DNA from 3 places in the Phytobacter diazotrophicus genome. Region 1 is predicted to be linked to each of the others. Evidence: predicted binding sites of a transcription regulator. Region 1 holds the regulator's gene; each other region holds the start of a gene.
What was found. The regulator LexA, encoded in region 1, represses DNA repair genes until DNA is damaged. The targets are predictions, from matches to a motif close to TNCTGTATGTACATACAGNA.
Positions count from the first base shown of each region.

Region 2: uvrB (excinuclease ABC subunit UvrB) is a predicted target of LexA. The motif match lies at 1,235-1,254, and genes of this name have one in related genera.
Region 3: dinB (DNA polymerase IV) is a predicted target of LexA. The motif match lies at 5,356-5,375, and genes of this name have one in related genera.

Region 1 is NZ_CM125428.1:5,283,563-5,293,769, forward strand. It holds gene ACS0RQ_RS25560 (conjugal transfer protein TraF) at 1-625, opposite strand, end outside; gene zur (zinc uptake transcriptional repressor Zur) at 898-1,413, shown strand; gene ACS0RQ_RS25570 (CsbD family protein) at 1,520-1,729, opposite strand; gene ACS0RQ_RS25575 (hypothetical protein) at 1,827-2,015, shown strand; gene lexA (transcriptional repressor LexA) at 1,990-2,604, opposite strand; gene ACS0RQ_RS25585 (diacylglycerol kinase) at 2,713-3,081, opposite strand; gene plsB (glycerol-3-phosphate 1-O-acyltransferase PlsB) at 3,212-5,632, shown strand; gene ubiA (4-hydroxybenzoate octaprenyltransferase) at 5,750-6,619, opposite strand; gene ubiC (chorismate lyase) at 6,631-7,128, opposite strand; gene tnpA (IS200/IS605 family transposase) at 7,359-7,817, opposite strand; gene malM (maltose operon protein MalM) at 8,019-8,984, opposite strand; gene ACS0RQ_RS25615 (maltoporin) at 9,093-10,207, opposite strand, start outside.
Region 2 is NZ_CM125428.1:3,927,712-3,937,918, reverse strand. It holds gene ACS0RQ_RS19180 (ABC transporter ATP-binding protein) at 1-566, opposite strand, end outside; gene uvrB (excinuclease ABC subunit UvrB) at 1,331-3,352, shown strand; gene pmrB (two-component system sensor histidine kinase PmrB) at 3,543-4,622, opposite strand; gene pmrA (two-component system response regulator PmrA) at 4,625-5,296, opposite strand; gene eptA (phosphoethanolamine transferase EptA) at 5,293-6,936, opposite strand; gene yvcK (uridine diphosphate-N-acetylglucosamine-binding protein YvcK) at 7,049-7,957, opposite strand; molybdenum cofactor riboswitch at 8,184-8,328, shown strand; gene moaA (GTP 3',8-cyclase MoaA) at 8,316-9,305, shown strand; gene moaB (molybdenum cofactor biosynthesis protein B) at 9,327-9,839, shown strand; gene moaC (cyclic pyranopterin monophosphate synthase MoaC) at 9,843-10,207, shown strand, end outside.
Region 3 is NZ_CM125428.1:4,572,120-4,582,326, reverse strand. It holds gene ACS0RQ_RS22330 (amidohydrolase) at 1-73, opposite strand, end outside; gene fadE (acyl-CoA dehydrogenase FadE) at 184-2,628, opposite strand; gene lpcA (D-sedoheptulose 7-phosphate isomerase) at 2,879-3,460, shown strand; gene ACS0RQ_RS22315 (class II glutamine amidotransferase) at 3,609-4,376, shown strand; gene dpaA (peptidoglycan meso-diaminopimelic acid protein amidase) at 4,347-5,087, opposite strand; gene dinB (DNA polymerase IV) at 5,393-6,451, shown strand; gene pepD (cytosol nonspecific dipeptidase) at 6,529-7,986, opposite strand; gene gpt (xanthine phosphoribosyltransferase) at 8,245-8,703, shown strand; gene frsA (esterase FrsA) at 8,812-10,056, shown strand; gene crl (sigma factor-binding protein Crl) at 10,114-10,207, shown strand, end outside.

The sequences.
Region 1 (10,207 bases):
TTTCGCCTGAGCCATTAGGTGAGAGTATGGCCCCCAGGGCAACGCCCGTGGCTACCGTATCACTGTTCTGGATATTGCGAAGGTAGGTGATATCGTCCTGATCAATATTCGAATTGACGCGAGCATGCGCGTAACCTTTGGTCACAAAGGCAACAGACAACACATCGTTAGGAATCGTGACGGCGATACCGGCCCCGGCATTCGCACTCGCGGTTTTACCCTCCAGATAATCAAGCGAATCCGCCAGATCTTTTGCCGCTGACTGGAACTGATCAACAGTACTAACGGGGTTAAGCAGCACTTCCCGCAGGGTGAGGTTATTAACTATATCCTTGTAATAATCGATCTTATTACTGATATCATCAATTTCATCACGCAGGTTGTCCTCATCAGTTATCCGCGCACCCACGGTCGGTAAGATGACCGTAACATTGTCTTCCGGTTTTGCTTTTGCCAGCAACGCCGGGTTAATGAATGCACCACTACCGTAACTTGCGGAGGCAACACCTGTTCCCCCCATCGCATCATTACGTGCCTCTGCCCAGGTATTTGCCGCTCCGGCTTGCTTTGCCACGAAAAAGGAGACAGCGATAGCGACCACCGAAAGTTTAAGATTGTTTTTCACAGTATGCGTCTCGTAATCAAATGAGTTTTATGACCCTGTTAGTTGTGACATGGACAGGGAGGCTCTATTGCTGCGAATAACATCCAAAAAATATCCTATTTCTACTGAATGTAATAAAGCGTTACAGAAGATGTTGTTATATGAAGTGACCATCAATATTTATAGAAGACACATGGCGATTGCGAAAGGTGAAGGCGCGGTCGTGATCTCGGCGTTTAGTACAGAACATGGTAAAGTGGGGGCTTATATTGCCATTTCATGAGAGAACGCCTATGGATAAGTCCACTTCGCAAGAGATGCTCGCGCAGGCCGAAAAACTGTGTGTGCAACGCAACGTGCGCCTGACTCCTCAGCGCCTCGAAGTGTTACGCCTGATGAGTCTGCAGCAGGGGGCAATCAGCGCTTATGACCTGCTCGATCTTCTGCGTGAGGCAGAACCGCAAGCCAAACCTCCTACGGTCTATCGCGCGCTGGATTTCCTTTTAGAGCAAGGGTTTGTACATAAAGTAGAGTCCACTAACAGCTACGTACTTTGTCATCTTTTCGATCAGCCGACGCACACGTCCGCGATGTTTATTTGTGACCGTTGCGGTGTGGTAAAAGAGGAGCAAGCGGAGGGCGTGGAAGACATCATGCATGCGCTGGCGGCAAAACGCGGTTTTGCGCTGCGCCATAATGTCATAGAAGCACATGGATTATGTGCTGATTGCGCAGAAGTTGAAGCGTGTCGACACCCCGGCGAGTGTCATCATGACCACACGATTCAGTTGAAAAAAAAATCGCGCTAAGCGCGATTTTTCTCTTTTAAGCAGGTAAGGCAATTAAGGGTGGTACATCCATGTACCGTTCGGGCAGGGTAGCCATTGAGGGTTACACATTGGGGGGATGTGAAGGCTACCAGCGGTAATCGTTCCGCGTTTCCCAATCCACGACTTCTTTTTCTGCCTGATCTTTGGCGTAGCCGTAGCGTTCCTGAATTTTACCGACCAACTGGTCGCGTTTACCTTCAATGATGGTCATATCATCGTCGGTCAATTTACCCCACTGTTCTTTTGCTTTACCTTTGAATTGTTTCCAGTTGCCGCTGACTTCGTCTTTATTCATCGTCGTCTCCTCATCATTGGTCATGAACAGCGTTATTCCTTTCGTTACGCTCTTAATATCCTGAACGTGATAATTATTGTAGTTAAGGATAGCGACCATGATTCTTTATTCGGAATTTTTAACCATCGGAAAGCAAATTACCGGAATAGATATGCGGAGCAAAACCGAGCGAGATCAGCGGGATAAAACAGAGATTAAAGCTTTGTCAGGAAAAGCAAGCAACCGTGACAGCAGGCATGCCGCCACGGCTCAGAAGGCTATTACAGCCATTCACCATTGCGGATAACGCCAACCGCCAGACCTTCAATGGTGAAGTTGTGATCGCGCAGGTCAACGACAATAGGGGAAAACTCACTGTTTTCAGGCAATAGCTGCACGGTATTGCCCTGCTTTTTAAGCCGCTTGACCGTCACTTCATCGTCAATACGCGCTACAACAACCTGCCCGTTGCGAACATCCTGGGTTTTATGCACTGCCAGCAGATCGCCATCCATGATGCCGATATCTTTCATCGACATACCGCTTACGCGCAGCAGAAAATCAGCGTTAGGTTTGAAGAGAGACGGATCGACCTGATAGTGCCCTTCAATGTGCTGTTGCGCCAGCAAAGGTTCGCCAGCAGCGACGCGCCCGATAAGCGGCAGCCCAATATCCTCTTCCTCTTCAAGCAACAGACGAATACCGCGAGACGCACCGGATACAATCTCGATAACACCCTTACGCGCAAGCGCTTTCAAGTGTTCCTCTGCCGCGTTTGGGGAACGGAACCCCAACTGTTGCGCGATCTCCGCACGCGTCGGCGGCATACCTGTCTGGTTGATTCGATCGCGAATAAGATCGAACACCTCTTGCTGCCTGGCCGTTAAAGCTTTCATTCCGCCCCCTGGGTGTATATACAGTTATGCTGTGAGTATATACAGTTAAAGGCGATTTTGAAACCAAAATTAAGCAAAAAACGCGGACTTAACGCATTTCTGGAAGCGCTATCGAAAATAGCCCCACAGCAGAGAAACCCAGGTAAACAGTGCCAGGAGAATGGCCATCAATACCGCAGCAGACCCCATGTCTTTCGCACGCCCCGAGAGTTCATGAAATTCAGACCCAATACGGTCAACCACGGCTTCAATTGCACTATTAAGGATTTCCACAATCATCACCAGTACGACAGAGCCAATCAGCAGGACGCGCGTAATCGCATCTACATCCAGAAAAGCCGCAATGATGATGGCAATAACGACCGCAACACCTTCCTGACGAAAAGCAGCTTCGTTAATCCACGCTGCGCGCACCCCTTTCCATGAATAGCCTGCCGCTTTAATAATGCGGGTAATTCCAGTGGTATTGTTGGCCATCAAAAACAACCTTTTTATGTAATGAACGTCAATGTCTATGTAAGCTTATAGAGGTAGAAAAGAAATTCTGCGGACTTTCTGATATTCTTGCCGCGCAATGGCATTATTAACCAGAGGCTTTACATCGTTTATGTCCGGCTGGCCACGAATTTACTACAAATTACTTAATTTACCATTAAGCGTGCTGGTAAAAAGCAAGTCTATCCCGGCGGAACCCGCCCAGGAATTAGGGCTCGATACGTCGCGCCCTATTATGTACGTTTTGCCTTATAACTCGAAGGCAGATTTGCTGACCTTGCGCGCTCAGTGTCTGGCACACGATTTGCCCGACCCCCTCGAACCGCTTGAAATCGACGGAGCGGAGCTGCCGCGTTATATCTTTATTCACGGCGGACCACGTGTCTTTACCTGGTACACGCCGAAAGAAGAGTCGATCAAGCTGTTCCATGACTATCTCGATCTGCACCGCAGCCATCCCGATTTGGATGTTCAGATGGTGCCTGTGTCGATGATGTTCGGCCGTTCTCCAGGTCGCGAAAAGGGCGAGGTCAACCCGCCGCTGCGTATGCTAAACGGTATTCAGAAATTTTTCGCGATCTCGTGGCTTGGCCGCGACAGCTTTGTGCGTTTCTCCCCGCCGGTTTCGCTGCGCCGTATGGCAACCGAGCACGGCACGGACAAAACCATTGCGCAAAAACTTGCACGCGTCGCGCGTATGCACTTTGCCCGTCAGCGCCTGGCTGCTGTGGGGCCACGCTTACCTGCCCGTCAGGACCTGTTTAATAAGCTGCTCTCCTCCAAAGCCATCGCTCGCGCCGTAGAAGACGAAGCGCGCAGCAAAAAAATCTCCCACGATAAAGCGCAGCAAAATGCAATTGCGCTGATGGAAGAGATTGCGGCGAACTTCTCCTACGAGATGATCCGTCTGTCAGACCGTATCCTCGGCTTTACCTGGAACCGTCTGTATCAGGGCATTAATGTGCATAACGCGGAGCGTGTTCGTCAGCTCGCCCATGATGGCCATGAAATTGTCTATGTGCCCTGCCATCGCAGCCATATGGACTATTTACTGCTCTCCTACGTGCTCTATCACCAGGGGCTGGTACCGCCGCATATTGCAGCCGGGATCAACCTGAACTTCTGGCCGGCGGGCCCCATTTTCCGTCGTCTGGGCGCGTTCTTTATTCGCCGTACCTTTAAGGGTAATAAACTCTATTCGACCGTTTTCCGCGAGTATCTGGGCGAACTGTTTAACCGTGGCTACTCAGTGGAATACTTTGTTGAAGGCGGGCGCTCCCGTACGGGCCGTCTGTTGGATCCGAAGACCGGCACGCTTTCTATGACGATTCAGGCCATGCTGCGTGGAGGTACCCGTCCAATCACGCTGGTGCCAATCTACATTGGTTATGAGCATGTCATGGAGGTGGGGACTTACGCCAAAGAGCTGCGTGGCGCGACGAAAGAGAAAGAAGGTTTTGCCCAGATGATACGCGGTTTGAGCAAGCTGCGTAATCTCGGTCAGGGTTATGTGAACTTCGGCGAGCCTATCCCGCTGATGAACTACCTGAACCACCGGGTGCCGGAGTGGCGCGAGTCTATCGATCCTATCGAAGCGGTGCGTCCTGCCTGGCTGACGCCGACGGTGAACGCTATTGCTGCCGATTTGATGGTGCGCATTAACAATGCCGGTGCGGCAAACGCCATGAACCTCTGCTGTACCGCGCTTCTGGCATCTCGCCAGCGTTCTCTGACCCGTGAACAGCTCACCGAGCAGTTGAATTGCTATCTCAACCTGATGCGCAATGTGCCCTATGCCGCCGACACAACGGTACCCACCGTAAGTGCGGACGCGCTAATTGAGCATGCGTTGCAGATGAACAAGTTCGAAGTAGAGAAAGACACGATCGGTGACATCATCATTCTGCCGCGCGAGCAGGCGGTTCTGATGACATACTACCGCAACAACATTGCGCATATGCTGATGTTGCCCTCTCTGATGGCGGCCATTATTACCCAGCATCGTCATATCTCTCAGGACGAGATGCTGCGCCATGTTGAGTTACTTTACCCGATGCTGAAAGCCGAGCTGTTCTTACGTTGGGAAAAAGAAGAGCTGGCAGGCGTGCTGAAAAACCTTGCTCAGGAATTGCTGCGCCAGGGGCTGATTACCATGAAAGATGACCAGCTTTATATCAACCCGGCCCATTCCCGAACGCTGCAACTGCTGGCGGCGGGTGCGCGCGAAACACTGCAACGCTATGCCATCACCTTCTGGCTGCTGAGCGCCAATCCGGCAATGAACCGCAGTACGCTGGAGAAAGAGAGCCGCACGCTGGCACAGCGTCTGTCTGTTCTGCACGGCATCAATGCGCCGGAATTCTTCGATAAGGCGGTATTCAGTACACTGGTGCTGACGCTGCGTGACGAAGGGTATATCAGCGATACCGGAGATGCCGAGCCTGAGCAGACGCTGGCGGTGTATCAGCTGTTAGCCGAGCTGATTACCTCTGATGTGCGCTTGACGATTGAGAGCGCAACGCAGGCAGAGTGAGTAAAGCAGCCGCATCAGGGAGTAACGTCCCCGATGCGCTTTGCTTATCGGGGCTACGCTGAGCCTGGCGCTTAAGGTAGCCCCGATAAGGCAGCGCCGCATCCGGGAAGAGGTGAGTTACGCCAGATAACTTGCCGCGAGACCGATAAACAGTACCAGCCCCACATAGTTATTATTCATAAACGCCTTAAAACAGGCGTCGCGATCGCGATTCACAATCAGCTTCTGCTGATAAACAAACAGCGCACCCGCAATAATAACCGCCCCGTAGAATTGCCAGCCTAAGCCATTGAGCGCACCGATCGCCACCATCAGCGCCAGCACCGCCACCTGCAATATGCCGATGATTAACTTATCGTGGCGTCCAAAGAGAATAGCGGTCGACTTGATACCGATTTTCAGATCATCGTCGCGATCCACCATGGCGTACTGCGTATCGTAGGCCACCGCCCACAAGATATTGGCAAGAAACATAACCCAGCAACTCAGCGGCACCGACTCACTCACGGCGGCAAACGCCATCGGAATCGACCAGCCAAACGCCGCCCCCAGCACCACCTGCGGCAAATGGGTATAACGCTTCATAAACGGATAAACCCAGGCAAGCAGAAGCGCCGCAACGGAAAGCAGAATGGTCATCATGTTAAGCGTCAACACCAGTGCAAACGCCAGCACCACCAATACCACAAACAGTACGCGCGCTTCGTTTTCCGTGACCGCTCCGCTGGGCAGCGGACGATTGGCCGTACGTTTCACATGCCCGTCAAATTTACGGTCCGCATAGTCATTTACCACACAGCCTGCCGCACGCATCAACCAGACCCCCGCCACAAACACCAGCAGGATCCACAGGGGAGGAACGCCCGGCGTTGCAACCCACAGTGCCCACAGCGTTGGCCAGAGCAGCAGCAACGCACCAATGGGCTTGTCCGTGCGCATGAGTCGATGAAAGGCCAGCAGCTTATTCTGCGAGAGACTCCACTCCATTTTTTTTCCTCTTAGTACAGCGGTGACGCAGGCAAAAACAGTTCAGTCAGCAGGAGAGGTTTCCCCCCCAGGCGCAAGCGGGAGCGTCTTCCCCACAGCGTGTCATAGCGACCAACTTCAATAAAATCTCGTGTCAGCGTAGATGATGTAAAGAGATAACGCCCAAGCGGCGTGGTACCCAGCTTCTGCAGCGCAAGTTCCGGGCCGGTCAGCGTAGACTCCGGCACCACCGTTCGCCCGGCAAGCCAGGGTTCGCCGTCAGCGCACAGCAGGATCTCCCGCAGCCAGTACCGCGTATCGTCTGGCAGCAAATGGCGCTCGCCATCGAGCATATCGGACGTCACAAACCCTTCCTGGATAAGCGTCACAGACACCTGTTTACCCTGTTGCTCAAAACGTTTCGTCATGGAATCTTCCAGCAACAGCCAGTCCAGTTGCTGCGGGTCGAGCGCGGGAAGTGCGTCAAAATAGCGTAGCGCACGCAGTTGCGTAAGCGCGGGGTGTGACATGCCTTACTCTCCAATACATAACGTCACATTATTGTATCGCAGAACAGGCTGCCTCGTGCGGGGAACTTCATTCAGTTTTCATAAGCGCAACAGATATGCAACAGCGTCGTTGCGCCAGAAAAATAAATATCCTCCGGCATAGCCGGAGGTTTTTCAGATGCGCCTGTAAGGCTCTGTTACCAGCCGCGCCCTAACAGGCGCATACGATCTGACATTTGCATCAAACTTCCTTACTTACGGCCCGTAAACGGGCTGCCCGGATAAGGGATCGACAACTGCTCACCCATTTTATCCTCTTCAAGCTGGTGCTTTATGTATTCCTGTATCTTCGCTGTGTTCTTCCCTACCGTATCCACGTAGTATCCCCGACACCAGAACTCCCTGTTCCTGTATTTGAATTTCAGATCTCCAAACTGCTCATAAAGCATCAGACTGCTTTTCCCTTTCAGATATCCCATAAAGCCGGATACGCTCATTTTGGGCGGGATTTCCACAAGCATATGGATATGATCTGCACAGCATTCAGCTTCCAGGATCCGTACGTTTTTCCACTCACACAGCTTTCTTAAAATGCTGCCTATCGCCAGACGTTTCTCTCCGTAGAACGCCTGTCTTCGGTATTTCGGCGCAAAAACTATGTGATATTTACAGTTCCATCGGGTGTGCGCTAAGCTCTTTTCGTCCCCCATCCAACCCCTTTTGATTTCTTGTTGAACTTTTGCAGTTGCCAGACCGCAAGCTGTTTTAACAAATCAAAAGGGGTTTTAATAACTGGCTTAAAGCTGAAAGCTTTCCGGAACCCCCAGCCTAGCTGGGGGTTTTCTATAGACAAAAAGGGTGCGTCAGGCGACGCACCAGTTGTTGCAAACATCAGCATTGCGGGGAGACGGTTACCCCTTGCCTTTTACACTGCTGATAAAGGTTTTCCGGGCGGATGTAGACCCGAGACGCTCAGCTTCATTCAGTAATTTCAGGGCCTTATCGATATCACCTTTTGCGGCGGCCTGTTTAATGGCCTGGTTGAAATAGCTTTCAGTGTCATTCAGCATCGGCTCACTTTTCGCGGCAGGCGCAGGCGCAGAGGTCGGCGCGGCAGCCACCGCAGCAGGTGCGGCCGCCGGTGCACTATAAGCTGTAGCAGGCGCGGCTGTGTTACCCACCGTCACCGGCCCTGGTCCGGATGAACCAAACAACGGGCCAACCAGCACGCTGGAACCGCTGTTGGTTTTCACTTTCAGTTTCACCACGCCCTCAGTAACGTGACGGGCTATCGGATCGGGGATATCCGGTACCGCGTTACCCGTTCCTTTGGCGTAGGATTTGGCCGGGTCCATCAGTTTGGTGGTCTGGCGCAGATCGTTTTCGGTTGTGAAGACCAGCAGATAGATCTTTTGCTGGCCCAGCGCAGGCGTCAGGCGCATCACCCCTTCCAGCCTGTCGGCACTCATCACTCCCGGCTCCTGATAGGTAAAGAAGCTGCTGGGGAAGTACGCGGCAGGTGACATGTTCTGGTCAAGAACCAACACATTGGGCGCAAAAACGCTGGTTTGTTTATTCACTTCACTACTGAGCGTGAGCGTCAGTTCACCGATGTTCGCCGGGACACTGTATGCGGCCACCGGGCCACTGATACCCGCCACATTCAGGCGCTGGCCCGTGGTGGCAAGCTCAGTTGTTTGTGTTTTGCTTTGATCGACAGGCGTCCAGCTCAGTTGCTGGAGTGCGGAGGCCGGAATGGCCGGCGCCGCCGTGGTATTTTGCGGGACGATGTTAACATCGGCGAAGCTAACCCCAGGCGCTGCGGCGAGTAAACCCGCGGTCAGGCACAGGGCGACGAAACTTTTTTTCATTTTCATTGTTATCACCTTCTTTACGAGAGACAACTAACGCCCGGCAATAGCGCACTGTCTCGAAGAATTGAGGGGCTTGCGCCCCTCTTGTTTCGGTACGTCAGGTGGCGAGGATTACCACCAGATTTCCATCTGGGCGCCGAAGCTCCACTCGTCGTTATCACCACGGCTGAAGGTTTTCGCGGAAGTATCGCGATACGCTACGCCAGAGGTGTAACCATTACCGGAATCGCTGTTGGCATAGCCCCATTTCTCATCCCACTTCGCGTAGGTTGCGAAAACACGAATTGCAGGACGAGACCAGATGCTGTCGCCAGCCTGCCACTGCTGGGCCAGGGTGATTTTGTACTGGTTGTTGGTGTCGCTGGTGCGCTGGGATTTGACGTTGTCATAGCCCAGTTCCAGCAGGGTGCTCATGATCGGTGTCCATTTGTACATAGGACGTACGCCCACGGTCCACCACTTGGTACCGTTGTTGTCGTCACGGTTGATGTCCTGGTACATACCGACATACATCAGGTCCCACTTGTCAGCGAGGTTGATTGCCCCGTGATCCAGCACGCGCCACAGTGAACCGTTGTTGTTGATGCTGCCGCCCTGCGGAATACCTTTACCGTTAGAGGTCATGGAGTCTGTTGCGTACTGCAGTACAAACTTGTTGTAACCTTTCATCATGCTCTGGGTATGTTCAGCGGTGAACATCCAGCCATCTTTCGATGCGCCCGGCGCCAGGTCATATTTGTCCGGCAGGTTGGTGTGACCGTAATCCACACCGAACTCCAGCGTACCGCCAGGGTTGACAGCCATTTGCGCTAAACGCACGTCGAAGACGTCGTTTGGCACCAGGTTGTCATAAATACGGCTGCCATCAGCATTACGGTCAGCGAAAGTACCGGAACCACCCGCTTCAGACGAACGGGTTGCCGCTAAAGAGAGTTTACCGAAGCCAACATCAACATTTTCAAGACCGGCACCAGGACCAGAGATATCCCAGTAGTAGAAGTCGATCATGTGAACGTCATGACGTTGATAGAAGCGTTTACCTGCCCAGATAGTGGAGCCCGGCAGCGCGTCGATCAGGTTTTTACCCTGAACGTTGGCTTCACGGAACGCAGGGCTGGTCGCTTCCCAGTCATTACGCTGGGCAACGGAGTAGGCTACGTTGGTATCGAAGTAGAAGCTCTTGTCGCCTTCTTTCCATACTTCCTGGCCCAGTTTCAGTTCGGCGT
Region 2 (10,207 bases), 1.4 Mb from region 1:
ATACCGAAATCCTGGTTGAGCCGGACAAGTAAATTGCCGAGTTTATGGATAAACGCCTGTCCAAGCCCGCGTGTGGGTTCGTCCAGAATCAACAGCCGCGGGCGATTGACGAGCGCGCGCGCCATCGCCAGTTGGTGCTGATTATCCTCAGACAGCCCAGCGCCTTTCACCTGACGTAGCCCGTAGAGTTCGGGAAACAGGTCATAAATCTCACGATTGACGGTACTGCGCGGTTCACCAGCGGCCAGCATGGCGATATGCAGGTTCTCCTCAACGGTCATTTGTGAAAATATCCGCCTGTCCTGGGGAACATAGCCTATGCCCATTGCGCTGCGATGCTCCGCCTGTAGGTTGAGTAAATCCCTGGGCGGCGCCCCCGCTTCTTGCCAGACCATGCTACCGCTCTCCACGGGCAGATAACCGGTAATGCAATTGATAAGCGTCGTCTTGCCCATCCCAGGGAGGCCAATAACAGAGGTGCATACGCCGGGGGAGAGGTCGAGATCGACATTCCACAGCGTATGTTGATTGCCGTAATACTGATTGACTGCACGTAAGCTCAACACGGTTCGCTCCTTATCTCTGATCGGGTGACAGAGAAGATGTTGTAGAAGTCTCTGCAAAAGCCTTGCCAGAACCTAAAAGCGAGATTTTTTTCGGAACCCGCTGATGAATAAGAGAGTAAAAGTGCGTTTTGCGGGTGGCAGGCGAAAATATATGCTCTTTGACAGTGCCAGGGATGGCGGGAAATGGTGCAGTCAATTGGTGAATTGTGAGCAGGATCGCATGATAATTCACCGATTCGTTAGCAGATATTCTGCGAAAATAAGCGAGAAAATTTTTTTATTGACCTCAAAGAGGCTGCCGGGTGGTTTTTGGCGACAGGCGAGGCATATGGGCTGGAAGCAGTTATCCACTATTCCTGTGGATAACCTTGTGCATTAGAGTTAGAAAAAGTGCGAGAAGCGAGTAAATACGCGGCTTGCGCCTGAATTGCTGCGAAAGGCGTCTTTTATGATATTCCTTTATTTTTTAATTAGTTAAATAAAAGCAATCCTTGTAAGAAATCTGTCACCCACTGCCACAAAACTTTCATTACCTGTCTTGACAAGTGTTAAAAAAGGAAATGTTCTGGGGATAACCCGCTTTTGCTGGTGTTTTGTACCGTCCCAGATGATTTTCGAGGTGTGCTCATCGTGCCGGGCCAGTGAGTAGAAGAGATTCCTGATTATGCCACTGTTTTTACATCCAGTATTTTTTATTGGCAAATCTCGCTGTGGTGAGTAAAATTACTTTCCTGCCCGCTCATTCCTTCATCAGGTAGCCGTCCATGAGTAAACCATTCAAACTGAATTCCGCTTTTCGTCCCTCCGGCGATCAGCCAGAAGCTATTCGTCGCCTGGAAGAAGGGCTCGAAGATGGTCTGGCTCATCAGACTTTGCTGGGCGTGACCGGTTCAGGGAAAACGTTCACCGTGGCGAATGTCATTGCCGATTTACAGCGCCCGACGATGGTGCTGGCACCGAACAAGACCCTTGCGGCACAGTTGTATGGCGAAATGAAAGAGTTCTTCCCGGATAACGCCGTGGAATATTTCGTCTCTTACTACGACTACTATCAGCCGGAAGCTTATGTGCCGAGTTCGGACACGTTTATTGAAAAAGATGCCTCGGTGAACGAACACATTGAGCAGATGCGTCTGTCGGCCACTAAAGCGCTGCTTGAACGTCGGGATGTCATTGTGGTGGCATCGGTCTCCGCGATTTACGGCCTGGGCGATCCGGACCTGTACCTGAAGATGATGCTGCACCTGACAAAAGGGATGATCATCGATCAGCGCTCCATACTGCGTCGGCTGGCGGAGCTGCAGTACACCCGCAATGATCAGGCGTTTCAGCGCGGTACCTTTCGCGTGCGCGGCGAAGTGATCGATATCTTCCCGGCAGAATCGGACGATATTGCCCTACGCGTTGAGCTGTTTGATGAAGAAGTTGAGCGTTTGTCGCTGTTTGATCCGCTGACCGGGCATGTTGAGTCGACCATCCAGCGTTTTACGGTCTATCCCAAAACTCACTACGTCACGCCGCGTGAACGCATCGTTCAGGCGATGGAAGAGATCAAGGTCGAGCTGGTCGACCGGCGCAAGGTACTGCTGGAGAATAACAAGCTGCTGGAAGAGCAGCGGCTGACCCAGCGCACCCAGTTCGATCTGGAAATGATGAATGAGTTGGGCTATTGCTCCGGCATCGAAAACTATTCGCGCTACCTTTCCGGGCGCGGGCCGGGCGAGCCACCGCCGACGCTGTTTGATTACCTTCCGGCGGATGGCCTGCTGGTGATTGATGAATCCCACGTCACCATTCCGCAAATTGGCGGTATGTTCCGCGGCGACCGCGCGCGTAAAGAGACGCTGGTGGAGTACGGTTTCCGTCTGCCGTCAGCGCTGGATAACCGCCCACTGAAATTTGAAGAGTTCGAAGCGCTGGCACCGCAAACTATTTATGTGTCGGCGACGCCGGGCAACTATGAGCTGGAAAAATCCGGTGGCGATGTGATTGACCAGGTTGTGCGCCCAACCGGGTTGCTCGATCCGATTATCGAAGTGCGACCGGTGGCAACCCAGGTGGACGATCTGCTCTCCGAAATCCGCATACGCGTCGCCATTAACGAACGCGTACTGGTCACGACACTGACCAAACGCATGGCGGAAGATCTGACCGAATATCTGGAAGAACATGGTGAGCGGGTGCGTTACCTGCACTCCGACATCGATACGGTCGAACGTATGGAGATTATCCGCGATTTACGCCTTGGCGAGTTCGATGTGCTGGTGGGCATCAACTTGCTGCGTGAGGGGCTGGATATGCCGGAAGTGTCGCTGGTGGCGATTCTGGATGCGGATAAAGAAGGGTTCCTGCGTTCTGAGCGTTCGCTGATTCAGACCATTGGTCGTGCGGCGCGTAACGTCAACGGGAAAGCCATTCTCTACGGCGATAAAATTACCCCATCCATGGCGAAGGCGATGGGGGAAACCGAGCGTCGTCGCGAGAAACAGCAGCAGTACAACGAAGAACACGGCATCACCCCGCAGGGGTTGAACAAAAAAGTGGTGGATATTCTGAGCCTCGGCGAAAGCCTGGCGAAGACCAAAGGCAAAGGTCGCGGTAAATCGCGCACACCGGCTCAGGTGGAAGCTGCTGAACTGGCGTTAACCCCGAAAGCGCTGCAGCAGAAAATTCACGAGCTGGAAGGGCAGATGATGCAACATGCACAGAATCTCGAATTCGAAGAGGCGGCGAAATGCCGTGATCAACTGCATCAATTGCGGGAATTGTTTATTGCCGCCTCGTAACATGATGCCGCTCACGAAATTGACCTGTGCATCTTAATGTTTACTTAATGAAAGCCGATTACTCTCCTGTGAAAAATCAGGAGAGTATCTATGCACAAAGAAAATCTGGCTCAGTATCTGGCCGTTGCTCTGTCCCTCGCCATTATCATCGGCTTTACCCATCTCTGGGTGCTGACTTACTGAACTCCCCTTAACGTGCAATGGGGTTGAGTTTCACCCATGCGCGAACGCCAGGGCCTGGCTGACGGTTGTGTAAGAAGAATTGCGCGTCATGGAGCTGTGCGATGCGTGAAACGATACTCAATCCAAGCCCTGAACCACCATAGCGACTATCCATTCGCACAAATGCTTTGCTTAACTCTCCGCTGCGGGATTCATCCACGCCTGACCCCTCATCTTCCACCGACAGAACCGGCGTTGAACCACCGATAAGGCTCACGGTAATGGTGGTGCCGGGCGGGCTGTACCGGTGGGCGTTCTCTACCAGATTTCGCAGCAGCACCTGCAGGAGTGTGGCATCGCCTGCCACGGCGATATCTTCTGTCATTTCCGGCAACTGTAAGTGCTGCTGACGGGTGTGCAGCATTCTCTCCAGCTCACTGTGGACCGGCATGACCACATCTTCCATCAGCATCACCTGCTGATAGCTGCCAGCGGAAAAAGATTGCCCGACGCGGGCGAGTTGTAGCAACTGGGCAATATTTTCGGTCATCTGGTCCAGCCGCTGGAGCAGGGGGGCGACATCCAGAGCATGGCTTTTGGCCATTAACTCCAGGTGCAGACGCAGGCCTGCCAGCGGCGTACGCAACTCATGGGCTACGTCAGCGGTAAACAGACGTTCGCGATCCAGTGTGACGGTAAGGCGTGAAACCAGTTGATTGATGGCAGAGGCAACGGCTTCCACCTCACGGACCGGGTTTTCCAGAACGATGGGTTCAAGGTTGCCCGGCGCACGCGCATCGAGCTCGCGCTGTAATGCTGAAAGAGGGCGGGTTATGGTTTTCAACGCTTTAAAACAGAGCAGCAGGGCGAGACCAATGATCAGCAGGCTTGGCACCAGCAGACTGGCGACCGCCTCGTGTACTTCATGCTCAACCTGTTTATGGTTGTTATGGCTGTGAATCGCGCTTTCCACCAATAACTGGACTTGCTCTTTACTCTCATGCCATAGCCAGAACACGCTGACCAGTTGACACACCACCAGAATCGCCCCGACGGTGAGCAGCAAGCGGCTTCGCATTGACCAATTCCTGAACTGAAAGATCGCCATGCTTATTCCTGTTTATCGGCGTGGATCAACATATACCCATAGCCGCGAACGGTACGGATACGCGATTTGCCGATTTTGTCACGCAGGTTATGGATGTGCACTTCCAGCGTATTAGTCGCCGGTTCGTTGTCCCAGTTGTAAATGTCGTTATAGAGTATTTCACGGTGTACCGGCGTACCCACTTTCATCAGCAGGCGTGACAGCAACGCGTACTCTTTTGGCGTAAGCTCCAGTAACTCTTCGCTGAGCCATACCTGACGGCGGGTCAAATTCAGCCGCAAATTACCGTTTGTTAATTCGCTGTCTGCCTGGTTATTGTGACGCCGCAGCAGGGCACGAATACGCGCGTTAAGCTCTTCGAGTGCGAAGGGCTTAACCAGATAATCATCCGCACCGGTGTCCAGCCCGGAAATACGATCGGAGAGCGTGTCCCTGGCGGTCAAAATTAATACCGGCAGCGTGAATTTCTCGCGGCGAACACGCTCCAGGAAATGGAGGCCATCTTCGTCCGGAAGGCCAAGGTCAAGCACCATCAGACTGTAGTGTCCGGTTGCCAGACTCAGGCCCGCTTCATGCGCGGTGGATACGCCATCGCAGGCGTATCCTTCACTTTGCATGGCCAGAATCAATCCCTGTAATAACAGTGCATCATCTTCGACGACCAGAATTTTCATTTCGGCTCTCCACGACAGGCAGTCAAAATATCATCTTGCGCACGGTATTCCTTCGTACTGACCCCTGTCATACCCAACATGGTCGAGAAGAGATTATCCTGCGAAAAGTTCTTTTGCTGTGCCTCTTTTTGCAGGCACTGATTATCTACGCCGTAACGCTTTTGATAATCCTCAGACAGCCAAATAAGCATCGGAATATGTTTTTGCGTTTCCGGGGCGATGGAATAAGGCAAACCGTGTAAATAGACACCGTCTTCACCCAGCGATTCACCATGGTCGGAAAGGTAAACCAGGCTGGTGGTGAATTTATCCTGTTTCGATTGCAGTAATTTAATGGCTTTGTCGACAATATAATCAATGTACAAAATGGTGTTGTCGTAAGTGTTCACCAGTTGTTCCTGCGTGCAGGTCTGAATCTGGCTGGTATCGCAGGTCGGGGTAAATTTACGAAATGCCGCCGGGTAGCGGTTATAGTAGGTTGGCCCGTGGCTACCAATGGTGTGCAATACAATGACGCCGTCATGTTGCAGATTATTGATATAGTCTTCGAGCTGATGAAATAACGCTTCATCCTGACATTCACCGTCAATACATAACCCCGGAAGATTCAGCGCAGTCACATCCTGATGAGGAACGCGATCGCAGGCGCCTTTGCAACCGCCGTCGTTTTCATTCCACAACACCTGAATACCCGCGCGCTGAATAATATCCAGCAACCCTTCCTGATGATGGGCCAGTTCTTCGTCGTAATTCTGGCGCGGCATATTAGAGAACATGCAGGGCACGGAAATGGCCGTTGCCGTCCCGCAGGAGGTGGTGTTCGGGAAATAGACCACATTATCCTGTTTTAAACGCGGGTTGGTATCATGAGCATATCCACCGAGGGAAAAGTTGGCGGCACGCGAGGTTTCACCCACGATCAAGATGGTCAGATTCTTACGCGGGCCGTTTTGCATCTGCGCACGTTGTTCTGCATCTTCACCGATACGCACCAGCGGCAAATTATCCATGCGATGATGGCTATACCAGGATAAACCTGCGGTGATGCTGTTTGACGGGCTGAGGGATTTAACCAGTTCTTTATTATTGCGAAACAGTGAGGCGTAATCTTTATAGAACAGCAGCGCGACGAAAACGATCAGTAATGCAGAAACCGCAATGCTCACGAGGCGGCTGATAATACTGCGCCAGGCCGGGACCGGCGCTTTGATTTTAATCCACCAGGCGATAAGCACCATTAACGCGCCTGAGAGCAGCAGCACCACAACCATACGTGGCGATAGCAGGGCGAAACTCTCTGCCGGGGTGGTATCGAGAATATTGGTCACCATTGAGCGGTCGATAATAATGCCAAAGCTCATGATGAAATATTGCGCCGCCGCGCTGACCAGGATAAAGAGACTGATCGTCAGACGGTCCAGGCGTAAAAATGAAGTCAGAGTGAGCGCAATATTGATGACGCTAAAGGCCACAACGGGCATGGAAGCAAATACCAGCGCGTTATGCAATGAGTCTACCGGCAATAATCTAAATGCCTGGCGATAAAACGCGATGTTTAAAATCACTGCGATATAAAGCGCGAACAAAATCAGAAAGCTCAGGCGGCTTAAGCTAGGCCGGCGAAGACGAAAAGTAGGCATGACAACGATCCTGACAAAGACAGGATGACTATTCTGGACAAAGATCTTTAAGACAACCTTAAGAAATTAAGGAAACGTGATGGCGCGAGCACAAATCGTGCTCGCTGCGCGATTAACCCAGCGCCTGAACCGCTTTTTCCAGCGCTTCACGCAACAAGTGCCTGTCATGACGATAGGGGATATCGCTGGCGTCCAGTACCCCCTGAATAACAACCCGGTCGGAAACCGCAGAGACATCCACTTTCGGGCCAACGATAACGGCATCAATGATCGGTTTACCCACATACTGCTCCATGATCGTCAGCTTATCTTTAAGCGTCAGGTTGGCGGCGGCCACGCTCAATTCTCTGCCAAGATTTCCGATATAGACCACGGGCGCCGGGGTGCGGCGCAACGCTTGTGAAAGGTCTTCCAGCAGCAGTAAAGGCAGCAGGCTGGTATAAAAACTCCCCGGACCAATTAAAATCAAATCCGCCTCGGCAATCGCCTGAACGGCTTCCCGCGTGGCGTGTACTTTGGGAAACAGCATCAGTTCCTGTACCGGGGATTCCAGCAGGTCGATATTCACTTCGCCATAGACCATATGGCCTTCGTTGTCTGTTGCCATTAAATCAACGGGTTGTTCAGACATCGGAATAAGAAACGCATCGACCTTGAGCAGGTTGCGAATGAGATTGATCGCCTCCAGAGGGCGCACGCTGAGATGATCTAACGCCTTTAACATCAAGTTTCCGAGGTTATGGCCGGAAAGTTCGCCATTACCGCTAAAACGGTACTCAAACATCGCCGAAGCGACGCTGGGTTCGGTAATAAGCTGGTTTAAACAGTTGCGCATATCGCCCCAGGCGATCCCTCCCTCAGAGCGGCGAATCCGCCCGGTAGAACCGCCGTTATCGGTGGTCGTCACAATACCGGTGAGTCGTGAACCTAATGATGATAAAGCTGACATCACGCGGCCCAGACCGTGCCCACCGCCAAGCGCAACGACGCGATCCAGATCCGCAAGAGTGCGATTACGCATAAACCTTCCTTATAAATGATTACCGCGCTACGTTAACCTAAATACCACCTAATGACGATGCCGCGCAGGGTGGAAAATGACGTATATCAAAGCAAAAAAGGGATTTTCACGTACTCTGTTATGAAAATGCGCGATCATGTCGCTATATACGGGTTTATATAGCGATAATGATATTGGCGAAACAAAACGCTTCGCGCTACTATCGCCATAACGAATTTATCTCGTTACGCACAACATACACTCTAGCCTCTGTACCTACGTCTGACGATATGGTGCTTTGGCCGTGGCGATACCACCGGTATCAGCCGCCAGGGTGCAGGAAGAAATGACTGCATCTCCCGTATTTGGAAAGGTGTACATGGCCACACAACTGACTGACACGTTCGCGCGTAAGTTCTTTTACTTGCGTTTGTCGATCACTGATGTATGCAACTTCCGTTGCACTTACTGCCTGCCCAACGGCTACAAGCCAGGTGGCGTCACCAATAAAGGTTTTCTCAGCCTCGAGGAGATTCGTCGTGTTACGCGTGCGTTTTCTGCTATGGGGACAGAGAAAGTCCGTCTGACCGGTGGCGAACCTTCGTTGCGTCGCGACTTTACCGACATTATTGCTGCCGTGCGGGAAAACCACGCCATCCGCCAGATTGCCGTCACCACGAACGGCTATCGGCTGGTGCGCGATGTGGCGCACTGGCGTGATGCCGGGCTGACGGCGATTAACGTCAGCGTCGACAGTCTCGACGCGCGCCAGTTTTTCGCGATTACCGGTCAGGATAAGTTTAAGCAGGTGATGGACGGCATTGATGCTGCTTTTGCGGCAGGCTTTGAGAAGGTCAAAGTCAATACCGTGCTGATGCGCGATGTCAACCACCACCAGCTCGATACCTTTCTTTCCTGGATCAAACCTCGCCCCATTCAACTGCGTTTTATTGAACTGATGGAAACCGGCGAAGGCAGCGATCTCTTTCGAAAACACCATATCTCCGGCGATGTGCTGCGCGTCGAGCTGCTCAAACGCGGCTGGATCCAGAAGCTGCGCAGCCGCAGTGACGGTCCGGCACAGGTTTTTTGCCACCCGGACTATGCCGGAGAGATTGGTCTCATCATGCCCTATGAAAAAGACTTTTGCGCCAGTTGTAACCGGCTGCGGGTCTCTTCCGTCGGCAAGCTGCATTTATGCCTGTTTGGCGACGGGGGGGTAGACCTGCGCGATCTGCTGCAGGATGACCATCAGCAGGCCGCGCTGGAAGCGCGCATTGCCGCGTCCCTTGCGCATAAAAAACAGACCCATTTTCTGCATCAGGGCAACACCGGCATTACGCAAAATCTGTCTTACATTGGCGGATAATGGCCGCAAGGAGAAAAAGCAATGAGTCAGGTTAGTACTGAATTTATCCCTACCCGTATCGCGATTCTTACGGTTTCCAGCCGTCGTGGCGAAGAGGATGACACCTCAGGCCATTTCCTGCGCGACTCAGCGCTGGAGGCGGGGCATAAAGTGGTGGCGAAAGCGATTGTCAAAGAGAATCGCTATGCCATTCGGGCGCAGGTCTCTGTGTGGATTGCCAGCGATGACGTCCAGGTGGTGCTGATTAACGGCGGCACCGGTTTTACCGAGGGCGACCAGGCGCCGGAGGCCTTATTGCCGCTGTTTGACCGTGAAGTAGAAGGGTTTGGTGAGCTGTTCCGGATGCTCTCTTTCGAAGAGATAGGCACCTCTACGCTGCAATCACGTGCGCTGGCGGGGATCGCCAACAAAACGCTGATTTTCGCGATGCCGGGCTCCACCAAAGCCTGTCGCACCGCATGGGACAATATCATCGCGCCGCAACTCGATGCGCGCACGCGTCCGTGTAATTTTCACTCCCACATTAAGCCCTGAATTATGTCACAACTGACCCATATTAACGCCGACGGCGAAGCGCATATGGTGGATGTCTCCGCCAAAGCAGAAACCGTGCGGGAAGCGCGCGCCGAAGCGTTTGTCACCATGCAGCCACAAACGCTGGCGATGATTATTGACGGCAGCCATCACAAAGGTGATGTCTTTGCCACGGCGCGTATTGCGGGCATCCAGGCGGCAAAACGCACCTGGGATTTGATTCCGCTGTGTCACCCGCTGTTGCTTAGCAAAGTGGAAGTGCAATTACAGGCACAGCCGGAACATAACCGGGTTCGCATTGAGTCGCTGTGCCGTCTGACGGGCAAAACGGGCGTGGAAATGGAAGCGCTGACGGCGGCGTCGGTAGC
Region 3 (10,207 bases), 710 kb from region 1:
AATGGCGCAAATTGGCCGGACCGTCCATCCAGACTAAAGGTTGTTGCAACAGCGTAATTTTGAAACCAGGCACGATTTAAGCTCCCCTTAAACAGCATTTTTACACTTTAGCACGAGAAAAAGGGAATTTGTGGTAATAAAAAACCCCGCACGAAGCGGGGTCAGGGTCTCCAGAGGGGGGCGTTATGCAGCCTGAGGCTTACGCACCTTTTCCGGCGTTTTTACCGGCTGTGTTGCCAGCTCTTCCGGTTCGAAATCGTCGACATTGATACTACGCAGACGGCTGGTTTCGGCTTTTGTCAGGATCTCAGCTTCATCCTGATTGATAAGCCCGCCGGCCAGCGCCTCTCTTGCCAGCACGTCCAGACGTGTGAACGGCAGGTTTTTACCGAGCTCTTTACAAATGCGCTGATGAATCGGGTCGGCGGCGATCACGTCAAGTAGCGCCTCTTCCAGCAGACCGACCGGGTTATGTTCGCTCGGCGTCAGGTACTGACCACGACCAATACGCGAACGGGTGGCACACGGCGTTTGCAGAATCTTAGCGACCTGATGATCCAGCTTATCGGACGGTGCCAGATAGTGACGACCGGTCGGGAAAATCACCACCCGCAGCAGACCCGCGACCACACGGTTCGGGAAGTTGGCCAGCAGATCGTCCATCGCCTGTTCAGCCTGATACAGCGCGTCCTGTACGCCCCAGTGCACCAGCGGCAGATCCATCTCATGGCGGCCTTCATCGTCATAGCGTTTCAGCACCGCAGAGGCGAGGAACACCTGACTTAAGATATCCCCGAGACGTGCCGAGATACGTTCACGACGTTTCAGGCTACCGCCCAGTACCGCCATCGACACATCCGACAGCAGCGCGAGGTTGGCGCTTAAGCGGTTGATATGTTGATAGTAGCGTTTGGTTGAATCGCTGGTCGGGGCCGAACTGGTCAACCCGCGCGTCAGCCCCAGCCAGAAGCTACGCATCTTATTGCTACCCACATGCCCGATATGTTTAAACAGCAGCTTGTCGAACGCATCCACGTCATTGTTTTGCGCGGCGGCCATTTCATCCAGCACGTACGGATGGCAGCGAATCGCGCCCTGACCGAAGATCATCATGCTGCGGGTCAGAATATTGGCCCCCTCAACGGTGATGGCAATCGGTGCACCCTGATAGGCGCGAGCCAGGAAGTTGCCTTCGCCGAGCATAATGCCTTTACCGCCAGCGATATCCATTGCGTCAATGATTGACTGCTGGCCACGGTGAGTACAGTGGTACTTCACGATGGCGGAGAGTACCGCCGGTTTCTCACCGAGCATAATGCCGTACGTAATCAACGCGGCAGCGGCATCCATCACATAGGCGTTACCCGCGATACGTGCCAGAGGTTCTTCGATCCCTTCCATCTTACCGATAGCAACTTTGAACTGACGACGGATATGGGCATAGGCGCCAATACCCAGCGCCACCGATTTCAGGCCGCCCGTGGAGTTGGATGGCAGGGTGATACCCCGGCCCACGGACAGACATTCCACCAGCATACGCCAGCCCTGTCCGGCCATTTTCGGACCGCCGATGATGTAATCAATCGGTACGAAGATATCCTGACCACGCGTCGGACCGTTCTGGAACGGGACGTTCAGCGGGAAGTGACGACGACCAATTTCAACGCCCGGGGTGTTGGTAGGGATCAGCGCACAGGTAATACCGAGATCTTCTTCGCCACCCAGCAGTTTTTCCGGGTCAGAGAGTTTAAACGCCAGGCCCAGTACGGTCGCGATAGGCGCCAGCGTGATATAGCGTTTGTTCCAGGTCAGGCGCATACCGAGCACCTGTTCACCCTGCCAGTCGCCCATGCAGACGACGCCTGTGTCCGGGATGGCGCCCGCATCAGAACCGGCTTCCGGGCTGGTCAGTGCGAAGCACGGAATTTCCTGTCCACGCGCCAGACGGGGTAAGTAATGATTTTTCTGCTCTTCGGTGCCGTAATGTTGCAGCAGTTCGCCCGGCCCTAAAGAGTTAGGTACGCCGACGGTGATCGCCAGGATACCGGAAACCCCGGAGAGTTTTTGTAATACGCGGGACTGGGCGTAAGCAGAGAATTCCAGGCCGCCGTACTCTTTTTTAATGATCATCGCGAAGAAGCGATGTTCTTTCAGATACGCCCACAGTTCTGGCGGTAAATCGGCCATTTCATGGGTAATCTGAAAGTCGTTAGCCATACGGCAGGCTTCTTCCACCGGGCCATCAATAAAGGCCTGTTCTTCGGCGGTCAGGCGCGGCTGCGGGTAGTTGTGCAGTTTTTTCCAGTCAGGATTACCGCGGAACAGATCGCCTTCCCACCAGGTTGTACCGGCATCGATAGCTTCTTTTTCCGTACGGGACATCGGCGGCATCACTTTACGAAAGCCGCGGAAGACTGGCGCAGAGATCAGCGATTTACGCATCGGCACAAAGTTGAAGGGCACAAGGATAATGGCCAACGGCACCAATACCCAGATGGACCACAGACCTGAAGCGCCAAGCGCGGCAGTCCATGCCAGGAGGATTACGCTGCTGAGCAGCAGACTCACCCGGTGATAGAACAACACGCCGAGTAGGACAACAGTTGCGAGAAGACTCAAAATCATCATAGAGAAAAGCTCCCTTGCTTGTAGGAGGTCTGACCACTTGTGATGATATGGTTGTAGTGGATGTTATTTCTTTTAGCAATGTGTTTACAAAATAATTACAACCTGGTTCACATTGTTGGGGAGGAATGTGGCACGAAAAACGAAAACCCCCGACGATCCCTATGGCTTTAGCTTCTCGCTTGCCATGCTATCCGGTAAACTGCGCGCGAGAATTTATATTCATACTGCTTTCCTACTGAAGGATATCCTCATGTACCAGGATCTGATTCGTAACGAACTGAACGAAGCAGCGGAAACGCTGGCAAACTTTTTAAAAGACGATGCCAATATTCACGCCATTCAGCGTGCAGCGGTTCTGCTGGCTGACAGCTTCAAAGCCGGTGGTAAGGTATTGTCCTGCGGCAATGGTGGTTCCCACTGTGATGCGATGCACTTTGCCGAAGAGTTAACGGGGCGCTATCGTGAAAACCGTCCGGGTTATCCGGGGATTGCGATTTCTGATGTGAGCCATCTCTCCTGCGTTAGTAATGACTTTGGTTACGACCATGTTTTCTCTCGCTATGTTGAAGCCGTTGGCCGTGCAGGGGATGTACTGTTAGGTATTTCTACTTCCGGTAATTCTGGTAATGTCATTAAAGCGATTGACGCGGCGCGCGCGCAGGGCATGAAAGTCATCACGCTGACCGGTAAAGATGGCGGCAAAATGGCAGGTACTGCCGACGTTGAAATCCGTGTACCGCACTTTGGTTACGCCGACCGTATTCAGGAAATCCACATTAAAGTGATCCATATCCTGATTATGCTGATCGAAAAAGAGATGGTAAAAGCGTAAGAAGGCTATTTTATTCGCCATCTTGAACCAGGGCAGTGCTCAGAATCCTCACGTACCCGGTGTACGCTCCGGTTCTTACGCGCTGTCCGTGTTCAAACTGGCTGCAACAATTACGCCTTCTCCATATTTGGGCGTTAGGGGGTGTTGAATGTGCGAACTGCTCGGGATGAGCGCCAATGTGCCAACCGATATTTGCTTTAGTTTCACCGGGCTTGTTCAGCGCGGTGGGGGAACCGGGCCGCATAAAGATGGCTGGGGTATCACCTTTTACGAAGGCAAAGGCTGTCGTACGTTTAAAGACCCGCAACCCAGCTTTAACTCTCCGATTGCCCGTCTGGTGCAGGAGTACCCGATAAAGTCCTGCTCGGTGGTGGCCCATATTCGCCAGGCGAACCGTGGTGAAGTGGCGCTGGAAAACACGCACCCCTTTACCCGTGAACTCTGGGGACGCAACTGGACCTACGCTCATAACGGGCAGTTAACCGGGTATAAATCGCTGGAGACCGGCAACTTTCGTCCTGTCGGGGAAACCGACAGCGAAAAAGCTTTCTGCTGGCTACTGCACAAACTCACCACGCGCTATCCGCGTACGCCGGGCAATATGGAAGCGGTATTTAAATACATCGCGACGCTGGCGACTGAACTGCGTGGGAAGGGTGTTTTTAATATGCTGCTGTCGGATGGGCGTTATGTCATGGCGTTCTGCTCGACCAATCTGTTCTGCATTACCCGTCGGGCACCGTTTGGCGTGGCGAAACTGCTGGATCAGGATGTGGAAATTGATTTTCAGCGGGAAACCACACCTAACGATGTGGTTACCGTGATTGCTACCCAGCCGCTAACGGGCAATGAAACCTGGCAAAAGATTATGCCAGGCGAATGGGCATTATTTTGTCTCGGGGAGCGTATAGTTTGACGCCAACTGCGGGTGAATAACTTCGTGGCTCAGCGGTTTGCTGACCACGTAGTTCCCGTCAACAACAGAGACCACAGGCGGTTTCTGTGTCTGCTGGAAGAAGTCATAACCCGGTTTTAACTGTTCCCAGAATTTCGCATAGGTCGAATATTTGTGACGCTGCATATTCGCGTCCGTCATACGGAACGGGTAGATGCTCAGTTGCACGCTTTCCTGACCAAACACCAGCGCGGCGGTGACAAACTGGAAAATCTCGTCGATTTGCGAATCGGTCATGGCGTAGCAGCCAATCGACACGCACGCGCCGTGGATCATCAGGTATTTCCCTTCATAACCGTGGGCACGGTCATAGGCGTTAGGAAAACCAATATTGATGGCTTTATAAAAACGGCTATCCGGTTTTAGCTGGCTGCGCTGAATGGAATAGAACCCTTCCGGGCTTTTGAAATCGCCCTGACGCTGTTTCGGACCCAGGCCGCCGGAGTAGTTACAAATTTTGTAACTATTGAGGAGCTGATATTGCTCACCCATTTTGACGTAGAGATCAAGGGTACGCTCTTCTTTGAAGATCTGGATGTATACCGGCGATCCCATCAACTGCTGCTTATATTCTTTGCTGATCGGCGTTGTTGAACCATTGCTGCTTAATAAGCTGGCAAACGAGACGCACGGCATCAGAAGCATCGCAAGAAAAAATGCGATTTTGCGCATACTGCTTGTTTCCTTGATAAAACGGTTACCACATTGCCAGGACGGCAAAAGAATCCCATAAATTCAGATTAATCTGGATTGGGTGCGCCCACAGTAGCATCACGGTAGTTTTTCGCAAGCCCGGATCGCTGAGTTTACAAATTAGTTTTTTGCAGCGATCCCCCTGCTAAATATTGTCTGACGAAAACCCCAGAAATAACAGCGCTATTGGGCGTTTTTTTCACTGCGAACTCACTTTTTTCCTCACTCTTCTCATTCTGGGTAATGATGCTGTATACTTATCCAGTATCTGATAAGGTGAGCGTATGCGCAAAATCATACATGTCGATATGGACTGCTTTTTTGCGGCGGTGGAGATGCGTGATAACCCGGCTCTGCGGGATATCCCTATCGCTATCGGCGGCAGCCGGGTTCAGCGCGGCGTTATCAGCACGGCTAATTATCCGGCGCGTAAATATGGCGTGCGCAGCGCCATGCCCACGGCAATGGCGTTAAAGCTCTGCCCACATCTCACCTTATTACCGGGGCGCTTTGAAGCCTACCGGGAAGCCTCTCACCAGATCCGCGAAATTTTTTCCCGTTATACAAGCCTGATTGAGCCCCTGTCACTGGATGAAGCCTATCTGGATGTGACCGACAGCCCCCATTGCCACGGTTCGGCAACGTTAATGGCAGAAGAGATTCGCCGGACCATATTCCGCGAAACCCAACTCACCGCATCGGCTGGGATTGCACCGGTGAAGTTCCTGGCGAAAATCGCCTCCGATCTGAATAAACCTGACGGGCAATATGTCATTGCCCCTGCGGATGTACCGGCGTTTTTACGTACGCTGCCACTCAGTAAAATTCCGGGCGTTGGCAAGGTGTCGGCGGCAAAACTGGAAACGCTTGGGTTGCGTACCTGCGAAGATGTGCAGAACAGTGACCTGGCGATGTTGCTAAAACGCTTCGGTAAATTTGGCCGCGTGTTGTGGGAGCGCAGTCAGGGGATTGATGAGCGACATATCAGTAGCGACAGGCTTCGCAAATCGGTTGGCGTGGAGCGTACGCTGATAGAAGACATTCATGAATGGGAAGAGTGTGAAGCCATTATCAACCAACACCTTTATCCGGAACTGGAACGGCGGCTGGCAAAGATAAAACCCGATCTGTTGATTGCCCGACAGGGGGTTAAGCTCAAGTTTGCCGATTTCCAGCTCACCACCCAGGAACACGTCTGGCCACGCTTAAATAAAGACGACTTGCTGGCGACGGCGCGGAAAACCTGGAATGAGCGGCGCAGCGGGCGCGGCGTGCGTTTAGTGGGTTTGCATGTGACGCTGCTCGATCCGCAATTAGAGCGTCAGTTGGTGCTGGGGCTGTGATAATCGTGAAAATAAGAGCGTAACGGGAAGATAAAAGGGAAAGTGTCCGCACCAGTAAAAGGTGCGGACAGTACGACTTATTTCGCCGGAATAGCTTTCAGCAGCTCGGTCAGCAGCGTCCAGTAATGGCCCACGCTTTCGATATGTACCTGTTCATCCGGGGAGTGCGGACCGGTGATGGTTGGCCCAATAGAAACCATATCCATATCCGGGTACGGTTTTTTGAACAGACCACATTCCAGACCGGCGTGAATGATCTGAATATTCGGCGTCTTGTTGAACAGACGCTGATAGGTCTCACGCACCAGATGCATCACCGGTGAGTTCGCATCCGGCTGCCAGCCAGGGTAGCCGCCTTTCGGTGCGGTTTTTGCACCAGCCAGTTTGCCCAGCGATTCCAGCATGCTCACCACATAATCTTTGCCGCTATCGATCAGGGAGCGGATAAGACAGATGATTTCCACGCTGTCGTCCTGCATGGTGACCACGCCAACGTTCAGGGAGGTCTCGACCACGCCTTTGGCAACGTCGGAGTTACGGATCACACCGTTTGGCGTGGCGTTCAGCAATTGAATGAAGCTATCGCGGGAAGCAGAGGTCAGCACCTGTTTGTCGCTGGAAACGCTATCCAGCAATACCACCAGGTTTTTCTCTTTCATCGCCAGCTCGTTTTTCAGGATGTCCTGATAAGTTGCTGCCAGCGTTTTCAACTGCTCAGCTTTATCGGCCGGAACGGCAAACGTGGCGAAGGCTTCACGCGGGATAGCGTTACGCAGGGTACCGCCGTTGAAATCGGCCAGACGCAGGTCCAGCTCGGCCGCGTGGCCAGCCAGGAAGCGCGCCAGCAATTTGTTGGCGTTACCGAGACCCAGATGAATATCGCCGCCGGAGTGGCCGCCTTTAAGCCCTTTCAGGGTCAGTTTGAACGTCTGGTAGCCCGCAGGTACCGCTTCGCGGGAGAGCGGCAGGGTGGTGATGAAATCAATACCGCCGGCGCAACCCATGTAGATTTCGCCTTCTTCTTCTGAGTCAGTGTTGATCAGAATATCAGCCTGCAACCAGCCGGGCTGCAAACCAAACGCGCCATCCATGCCGGACTCTTCGGTCATGGTCAGCAGCACTTCCAGCGGACCATGCTCAACGCGGTCATCCGCCAGCACCGCCAGCGCGGATGCCATACCGATACCGTTATCGGCGCCAAGCGTAGTGCCGCGCGCTTTTACCCATTCGCCATCGATGTAGGGCTGAATCGGGTCTTTGGTGAAGTCATGTACGGTGTCGTTGTTTTTCTGCGGCACCATATCCAGGTGCGCCTGCAGCACAACCGGTTTGCGGTTTTCCATACCTGCTGTTGCCGGTTTGCGCAGCAGAATATTGCCAACCTGATCGCGTTCCGCATGCAAGCCTTTTTCTTTCGCCCAGCCCATGATGTGCGCGGCGAGTTCTTCTTCATGGTAAGACGGATGAGGAATAGAACAGATTTTGGCAAAAATATCCCACAGCGGTTGTGGCGATAGTTGAGACAATTCAGACACGATGAGTCTCCTTTAAAAGGCCTGCCAGCATATTTTGCAGGTCCGAGGGTTAAACTACAGAACAATCACAAGGCCGGATTGCGAGATGGACTTGAGAATACCACTTTATTGTCTCTCTGTTAGTACGCGTCGCGTAAAAAGCGCCAGCCCGGCCCGGTAACACTGGTTTTTAGCGCGACAGATCTCTATAATCTCGCGCAACCTATTTCCCCGTAGAACACTTTTTAAGCCGTATATACACAGGCTGGGACACTTCACATGAGCGAAAAATACGTCGTCACCTGGGACATGTTGCAGATTCATGCACGCAAACTGGCAAACCGCCTGATGCCTTCTGAACAGTGGAAAGGCATTATTGCCGTTAGCCGTGGTGGTCTGGTTCCGGGCGCATTACTGGCACGTGAACTGGGTATTCGCCATGTCGATACCGTTTGCATTTCCAGTTATGACCACGACAACCAGCGCGAAATGAAAATTATCAAACGCGCAGAGGGTGATGGTGAAGGTTTCATCGTTATTGATGATCTGGTCGATACTGGCGGCACCGCGGTGGCTATCCGCGAAATGTACCCAAAAGCGCACTTCGTCACTATTTTCGCTAAACCGGCCGGGCGTCCGCTGGTTGACGATTACGTGATTGATATCCCGCAGGATACCTGGATTGAACAGCCGTGGGATATGGGCGTGGTCTTCGTTCCGCCTATCTCTGGTCGTTAATCCTCTCTTTATGATTATTTACAACGCCTGGCATCGCCGGGCGTTGTTTTTTTTCGCATCCACCAGGTTACAATACCGTCATCGACGTATTCATGGAGGCTGCGCGTAATGCCACAAGCTAACCTCAGCGAAACCCTGTTTAAACCCCGCTTCAAGCACCCGGAAACCTCAACGCTGGTGCGTCGCCTTACCCATAGTAAACAGTCGCCTGTAGAATCCACCCTTGACGGTAACAATGCGCCCCACTGGTATCGGATGATCAACCGACTGATGTGGATCTGGCGTGGTGTTGATCCGAAGGAGATCCTGGACGTACAGGCGCGGATCGCCATGAGCACGGCGGAACATACCGACCCTGAACTTTACGATACGGTGGTCGGTTATCGCGGCGGCAACTGGATCTACGAATGGTCCACTCAGGCTATGCTGTGGCAGCAAAAAGCCAGCCAGGAGCAGGATACCACCCTCAGCGGCCAGCACTGGCTGCATGCGTCAAACCTCTATAGCATCGCCGCTTATCCGCATATTAAAGGGGATGTGCTGGCAGAGCAGGCTCAGGCGCTGGCGAATCGCGCTTATGAAGAAGCAGCGCAGCGTCTGCCGGGCACCATGAAAGAGATGGAATTTGCGATTCCCGGCGGTTCGCCGGTCATTGGCTTCTTGCATATGCCCAAAGGGGAGGGGCCTTTTCCCACCGTCCTGATGTGCGGCGGGCTGGATGGCCTGCAAAGCGATTACTACAACCTGTATGAACGCTATTTTGCGCCGAAGGGCATCGCCATGCTGACGCTGGATATGCCTTCTGTGGGGTTCTCCTCAAAATGGAAACTCACCCAGGATTCGAGCCTGCTGCATCAACACGTGCTGAAAGCGCTGCCGAACATTCCGTGGGTTGACCATACACGCGTGGCAGCGTTTGGTTTCCGCTTTGGTGCCAACGTGGCGGTCCGCCTTGGTTATCTGGAGTCTCCGCGCCTGAAAGCCGTGGCCTGTCTGGGGCCAGTTGTGCATGCGCTGCTCACTAACCCCCAGCAGCTGGGGCGCGTGCCGGAGATGTATATGGACGTGCTCGCCAGTCGGCTTGGTATGCACAATGCGTCGGACGAGTCACTGTATGTCGAGCTGAATCGCTATTCGCTAAAAACGCAGGGGTTACTGGGGCGACGCTGCCCGACGCCGATGCTGTCTGGCTTCTGGAAAAACGATCCGTTCAGCCCGGAGGAGGAGTCGCGTTTAATCACGTCGTCATCTGCGGATGGTAAATTACTCGAAATCCCGTTTAATCCGGTTTATCGCAATTTTGATAAGGCGCTGCGGGACATTACCGACTGGATCAATGATAGATTGCGTTAATGGATTGCTAATTTCGATTGATTTGGTAAAACAGTTGCATCACATAAGGAGATCGCAATGACGTTACCGAGTGGACATCCCAAGAGCAAACTCATTAAAAGGTTTACCGCGCTAGGCCCGTATATTCGGGAAGAACAGTGTGCCGATAATC